DNA from 2 places in the Parendozoicomonas sp. 209JJ7-1 genome. Region 1 is predicted to be linked to the other one. Evidence: predicted binding sites of a transcription regulator. Region 1 holds the regulator's gene; the other holds the start of a gene.
What was found. Region 1 encodes FNR, which switches genes on or off when oxygen is low (the NO sensors DNR and NnrR bind a similar motif). Its sites were predicted from a motif close to TTGATNTANATCAA; they were not measured.
Positions count from the first base shown of each region.

Region 1 (3,416 bases):
TCTCTGTTGTAGGGCTCCACATACTCAAATGCTGGAGTGTGGGACGGATAATGAGCTGTCGTAATTCCCTGGCGCAGATTCCCATGTCAACCTGTTCTTGTTACTGAGAAGTTCTGTTACAGAAACTGACATCGGCATAAATAAACCAGCCTGAAGGTTCAGGCTGGTGGTGAAGAGCTGGGAGGCTTAAGAAAAGCGCTCAGTAGCTGGTGAGGGTATAGGTGGGAATACCCGCCTGCTTCAGCAGGGCGGAACCACCCAGGGCGGGCAGGTCAATAATCGCCGCAGCTTCCGCGACACTGCCCCCCAGCCGGTTAACCAGTTTGTGGGCCGCCAGCAGCGTGCCACCTGTGGCTATCAGGTCATCAATCAGGACAATTGTGTCACCAGCGTTCATGGCATCAACATGAACCTCAAGGGCGGTCTTACCGTACTCCAGGGCGTATTCTTCCCGGATGGTTTCCGCAGGCAGTTTGCCCGGTTTGCGGAAGATTACCAGGGGCAGGCCGAGAGTATCCGCCAGGGGGGCTCCGAGCAGGAAGCCCCGGGCATCCAGGGCACCGATGTGGGTGATGCCTTTCTCCCGATAGCGTTCGGCGAAGGTGCTGTGCACCATGCGCATCCCTTCTGGAGATTTCAGCAGCGTGGAGATATCCCGGAACATAACGCCCGGTTCAGGCCAGTCAGGGACGGCTCGAATCAGGCTTCGGAGGTGGTTTTCGTTAAAGGCTGTATCGCTCATAGGCATGGTTACTGAATATTCACAACTTCAGGGGTGTCGCTCAGTTTACCACCTGCAAGGGTGCACAGCTCCATGGCGCTGGTAATTTCTATTTCTTTACCGTTGGCATGGATCAGTTCAGCCTTCTGGAAGCGGGTAAATACCCGGCTTACGGTTTCTACAGCCAGGCCCAGATAGTTTCCCATCTCATTCCGGGACATAGAAAGACGGAATGACTGTGAGGAGAAGCCCCTGCGTCGGAATCGGCTGGCCAGGTTGATCAGAAAGGTCGCGATACGCTCGTCGGCATTCTTTTTCGACAGCAGAAGTTTCATCTGCTGATCTTCGCGGATCTTCTTGCTCATAATCCGCATCAGCTGGCGGCGGAGGGCCGGATGGCTGTCGGAGAGTTTTTCGAGCTTGTCGAAGGGGATTTCACAGACCATGGTGGTCTCAATGGCCTGGGCAGAAACCGGGTAGGTGTCTGTATCCAGCCCGCTTAACCCGACCAGTTCGCTGGGCAGGTAGAAGCCTGTGATTTGTTCTTCACCTTCATTGGTTGATGTATATGTTTTCAGGGCGCCGGAGCGAACCGCAAAAACACTATGGAATGTATCGCCTTCCAGGAACAGATGTTCGCCTTTTTTCAGGGGTCGCCCGCGCTTGATGATTTCGTCGAGGTCGTCAATGTCCTCGATTTTCAGCGCCAGGGGTAGACACAATGGACTCAGGCTACAGTCCCGGCAGGCTACTTGGCTGGCATGCCTTACGTTGAGTTTGGACGCCATATTTAAGAGCCCCTAAGAACCGGTTGGCTGTTGAAAAGAGTGGTTCATATTGTATGGGAATATGCCGCCGAGTTTAACCCTGTGATAGATACCTATTATTTTATTGAGAAAAATAAATAGTTATTGGTTTTTTCTGTACAGTTGTTACCAATAGGGGCGCACTTGGGTTGTTATCTCTGGTAACCCGTTTTGTCACCCCATAAACAGACGCTTTCAGTCGTTTTGCCGTTATCTCTGCTGACAGAGCAGTTGGCAGGAGCGAACTCTCCCTCTCCCGATCAGTCAATAAGGGGCAGTACAGCCATTCCGGGTATTCGGGGAGCTGGCTTCTGGTCCCTGGCCAGACATTTCTGATCCATCAAAGCCCGGCGGGCCACTTCTGCCTCGGGGTAGAAGTTTGGGATCAGGGTTTAGACATCTTTGGAGGTTGGAAATGTTACATAAAGTGCAAGGTTATATCGGTGGCTGCTGGGCTAGGATGCCCGATATTAGAGGCCGCATACCATTCAGGAATAAAAGCTGCGAGGCTGTGCCTGGCAAGACCCACGTTAAGGATGGTCAGGTTCAAGGCGAAGTTAGCGTATACAAGCGCCTTGCGGATGGTTGCTGGACGCTGACCAAGGACACAGGCTGGACATTCGTGAAGAGTATTCCCGAGATTCTGGCTACGTATTTCTGTTTCAGAAGCTCCAATGTTCTGGCCCACAAAATACTGCCCACATCATGGGCGAATAATTCTGATACTATTTATGCCACCAGGAGCACTATATCAATTTTTTCTACCAAAATGGTTATAAGGTTTTTCGGAAACGTGGCCAGGATTATGATGGGTAAAAGCCTGGATGATACAAGTACAGTGACTCAGACCATAGTGAAGAAGCAGGAAGAGCAGAAAAAGCAGGATCATGCGACTTCCGTTCATGCCAATGCCAATGCCAATGCCAATGCCAATGCCAATGCCAATGCCAATGCCAATGCCAATGCTAACGCTACTGAGAACAATCTCCCTGAAGAGAAGACTATTGCTCTTAAACATAAGAATGAGCCAGAGCTGGAGGGGGCTCAACGGGGGAGGCGCAGAGTGAAGTGATAATGAGCAAGGTATTGCCAGGAAAACCCGCTTCGGCGGGTTTTCTTTTGCCTGTTAGGAAATCTGACAGTGTTGTCATGGTAAGTGTACAGTCCATGAACCAGGCCAAAGTGATACAGGTCGAAGGTGCCAGTAACTTATAAATATTGGCCGAATAAGCAAGGGAGTTGCGTTATGGCAGGTGAATTCGGCAGGGTGAGAGTTGGTGCAGGGGCTGCCGGTTCCATGACGGCGGCGAAACAGAGTAAAAGCCATGGCCGGGTATCAACTCTTAAAGACCTTAGGTCGATACTGGCTGAAGGCCGGGCAGACAGTGCCAGTCAAGCTTCGGCTCCATTCAAGAAGCAGCTGAAGGATATGGCTGTCAGCCTTATCCCCTCCCTCTGGCAGGTATTTTCTTTCTGCATAGCCGCTGTTACCGGTGTTGTTCTTGGCCCGATTGTCGGGCGATTTGGTGTTGTGAATATTCTACCCATTAAACCCGGGGCGACAATCGGCCAGCACTGCAATCTGGTTGGCCTGGCCGGAGCGACGACTATGGCCGTGTCGCAGTTGCAGCTGATCTATGACGGAGCCTGGGGCATATTGGGTTGGGGAGGGCAGGATGAAAAGGCCCATGTTAGAACCCGGACAAGGGATGAACTTGTTCGTCATGCTGAGGTGCTGCAAAAGCAGTGGCGGGAATTGTATGAATTGAAAAAAAGATACGGAAAGCATCTTCCGGAAACAGTGCCGGGTTGTAACAGCTTGAATGATAAAGGAAAGGGATAATATGGACCAAGTAGAAAAACGCCTTCGGAGCTTGCAGAATGGGGCT
Region 1 is NZ_JBYVJU010000001.1:301,776-305,191, reverse strand. It holds gene ACY2RQ_RS01380 (hypothetical protein) at 1-22, opposite strand, end outside; gene ACY2RQ_RS01375 (adenine phosphoribosyltransferase) at 200-742, opposite strand; gene fnr (fumarate/nitrate reduction transcriptional regulator Fnr) at 751-1,509, opposite strand; gene ACY2RQ_RS01365 (hypothetical protein) at 1,699-1,863, shown strand; gene ACY2RQ_RS01360 (hypothetical protein) at 1,988-2,599, shown strand; gene ACY2RQ_RS01355 (hypothetical protein) at 2,774-3,370, shown strand; gene ACY2RQ_RS01350 (hypothetical protein) at 3,372-3,416, shown strand, end outside.

Region 2 (3,416 bases), on a different contig from region 1:
CGTCAGGTCCACAGGCAGGTTTTTGACTAATGCTGATTTCCCCAGGCGATGCAGGGGCTTGTCTTTGACCACTATATCCAGACTCTGGTTCTGGTGGTTCTGGACTGAGTCGTAACACGCCACCCACTCATCATAACAGTGTGGGCCGCCTACTCCGCATATCGTTTCAATACAACATCCCCCCTCCTTGTATTTCTGACAGAGCGCGGTGAGTTGATTCTCATAGTCAGCAGAAAAGTTCATTGTGAGGGAGTGGTTGTTTTTTTCGGAAATGGTGACAGTATCGTATGTGACTTTACTGAGAACCGTGGCCTTGGGAACATTTTTCTTACCTTGGGGCGGGGGTGGGTAGCCAGTATTCCCTGCCTGAGCCTGGAAAAGCATCAGGACGCACAGGAAAAATAGAAGGGTATTGGTTGATCGTGCTGTTTTTCGTGGTTGGGTAGAAAGCATGTTCATGACCCGTTCATGGAATACTACACGAAGTACAGTAGTCGCTTTTCCTGAAAAGAGCCGTGCGGTGAAAAAATAAAAAGGACATCCATTAACTGGACAGCTCTCGCCGCAGAAACATAAAAAGGACATCCATTAACTGGACAGCTCTCGCCGCTGGTCTACTTTTTCTCTCACTCACATTGAGCAGGAGTAAAACCATGACCAGCCCGCGCCGCGCCTTGATTGATCTGGACAGCACACCTTACTATCACTGCATGGCGCGATGTGTCCGACGGGCTTTTCTGTGCGGGGAAGACTCCCTGACGGGCAACAGTTACGAGCACCGTAAGCCCTGGGTGGTCGATCGTCTGAAAGAGCTGGCGGGTATTTTTTCCATTGAGGTCTGTGCTTATGCGGTCATGTCTAACCATTACCATGTGGTTTTGCATGTAGATACCGAAACGGGCAACAACTGGAATGACCAGGAGGTTCTAAAACGCTGGACGCAACTCTTTGATGGCCCGCTACTGGTACAACGGTTTCTGGCCGGAAGCCTGCAGGATGAAGCCCAGCAAAAACGGGTGGCCGAGTTTGCTGATATCTATCGCCAGCGGCTACTGGATATCAGTTGGTTTATGCGTTGTTTAAACGAACACCTGGCCCGCAGGGCCAACGAAGAAGACCAATGCAAAGGACGATTTTGGGAAGGGCGCTTTAAGAGTCAGGCGCTGCTGGACGAAGCTGCTGTTCTGTCGTGTATGGCCTATGTTGATCTGAATCCTGTACGTGCTGGTCTTGCCAGTCAGCCGGAAACGTCCGATTTTACGTCCATTCAGGAGCGCATAGAGCAATGGCGGGAAGCCAATGCACAGCAGAAATGGCTGAAGCCTATGAAAACAGACAAACGACAAGGTAAAGGTTTTATTTCTTTTGCCCTGTCGGATTATTTTGAGTTGGTAGACTGGACGGGGCGCGCTGTACGGGACGATAAACGAGGAGCCATTGCCGCTCACCTGCCACCGGTTTTGCACCGGTTGGGTATCAACCCGGATGAATGGCTGAAAACCATGCAGCCCCATGGCAACCGGTTTGTGCGAGGAGTGGGCGGGAAAGAAGCGTTACAGGCTTATGCCGAAAAAATAGGCAGACAGTGGCTACATGGGATGAAGGCGAGTCAATGCTTGTTTGCTCAATGAGTAGGGATTTTGGGGGGCACAATCAATGGGTAATGCGGCTTCAACCGCCGTGGTATTCAACGTTATCGCTGCCAGAATCCAGAATGCACCATTAAAAGTAAAAGCTTCATGCTGACATAACGGTATAAAGCCTGTGTTCCTGATGTTCAGAAGCAGGTTGTGGATATGGCCATTAATGGCAGTGGCATTCGGGGTAGATATTTATGCCAAAACACACATCTGACCCACTACCTTAAAAGTGAATCTTTATTGATTTGAATCAATAGGTAATAACCGTATTGGGTATAAGGTTAAAACCAAGACAGGGAAATACAACTCTAATGTTCTGACAAGAATAGAAAAGGAGTGATTTATGCCTTACGAGACTCTGGTTATTGCTGGTATTGCGACTGTAGGGCTGATGATTGCCTTTATGGGAGGGTTTGGACTGTTTATATATAAGGACAGTCATCGTAAGGATAAACGCTCCGACCGCTGAAACATCAGGCGGTCACTAAGATCATGAACAGGCTTTCTAAGACAAGCTCTTTCCAGGAAAGACTTTTTTAAAGAGTTACTGAAAAACACCAGAAGAATCATTGTGAAGTATCCGCCGTGGGGGAACATGGCGGTTATTCAGTGAATAACAACACCAACACACACCAGGACATCAATTATGAATAAAGCAGGAATCAAGCTTTCTGTTCTGTCTGCAGCTGTATCTGCGGCACTGGTTCTTTCCGCGGGGACTGCCCAGGCTTATCAGGCAGGGGATATGATTCTGCGTGCCGGGGCTGCGACTGTTGCGCCTCAGGTTAAAAGTGGCAAGGTGAAAATGAACGGGTCTGTAGTCACTCTTGGTGGCAGCCCTACCAAAGTTGATGTTAACAACAACACTCAGTTCGGCCTGTCTCTGGCATATATGATTACTGATAATGTGGCTGTGGAGCTGTTGGCAGCCACTCCTTTTAGTCACTCTATTAAGACTAAGGGCGGGCTGGGTCCTACGCTTGGTAAGCTGGCTAATGTTAAACACTTACCACCTACCCTGACTGTTCAGTATTACCCCCTGGCTTCTTCTTCAGCATTTCAGCCCTACGTTGGTGCAGGTCTTAATTATACGGTTTTCTTTGATGAAAGCCTGAAAGGAGAGAACAAGTCACGTTTCAGAGATCTGGATCTTGATGATTCTATTGGTATCGCTTTACAGGCAGGATTCGATTATTCCTTTACTGAAAACCTGGGTGTAAATGCTTCAGTTTATTGGATAGATATAGATACTGAAGCTACGTTCAAGGGGAAGGTTTTCTCCCCGGGAAATAAGTTTAAGACGGATGTTAAACTTGATCCCTTCGTTTACCGTGTAGGTCTGAACTACAAGTTCTAACTGGCGGATAGTGAATATACAAGAAGCCATCAATTGATGGCTTTTTTGCTTTCTGTACGTTTTTTATCTTGATAATAATCCCTTACCAGTCGTGCCAAAGCACTACGCCAGGGGCGGGCATGGATACCAAAAGTATCCCGCAGTCGGCTGCTGTCCAGGCAGGCATTGACCTTTTGCTCGTTTTCTTTCTCATCTATCGGTAAAGCATCTTCAGGTGTGTCCTGGTACTGGGACGCTTCTGCCAGGGCAACTTCCGCCAGAGAAAATTCATTAACGGGTTCTGCTGCTGAGTAGTGGTAAGTCCCCCAGACATCAATATTGCAGCTGATCTGCTGGGTAATGGCCAGCAGTACCCGGGCAACATCTTCAGCCACGGTCGGGCAACCTGTGTGGTTCGGGCATGTACCGGCCATTTTTTC
Region 2 is NZ_JBYVJU010000007.1:126,620-130,035, forward strand. It holds gene ACY2RQ_RS08980 (hypothetical protein) at 1-453, opposite strand, end outside; gene ACY2RQ_RS08985 (transposase) at 654-1,631, shown strand; gene ccoM (cytochrome c oxidase subunit CcoM) at 1,984-2,109, shown strand; gene ACY2RQ_RS08995 (OmpW/AlkL family protein) at 2,287-2,997, shown strand; gene ACY2RQ_RS09000 (SDR family oxidoreductase) at 3,027-3,416, opposite strand, start outside.
Region 2: a site for FNR is predicted at 1,881-1,894, ahead of ccoM (cytochrome c oxidase subunit CcoM). Genes of this name have one in related genera too.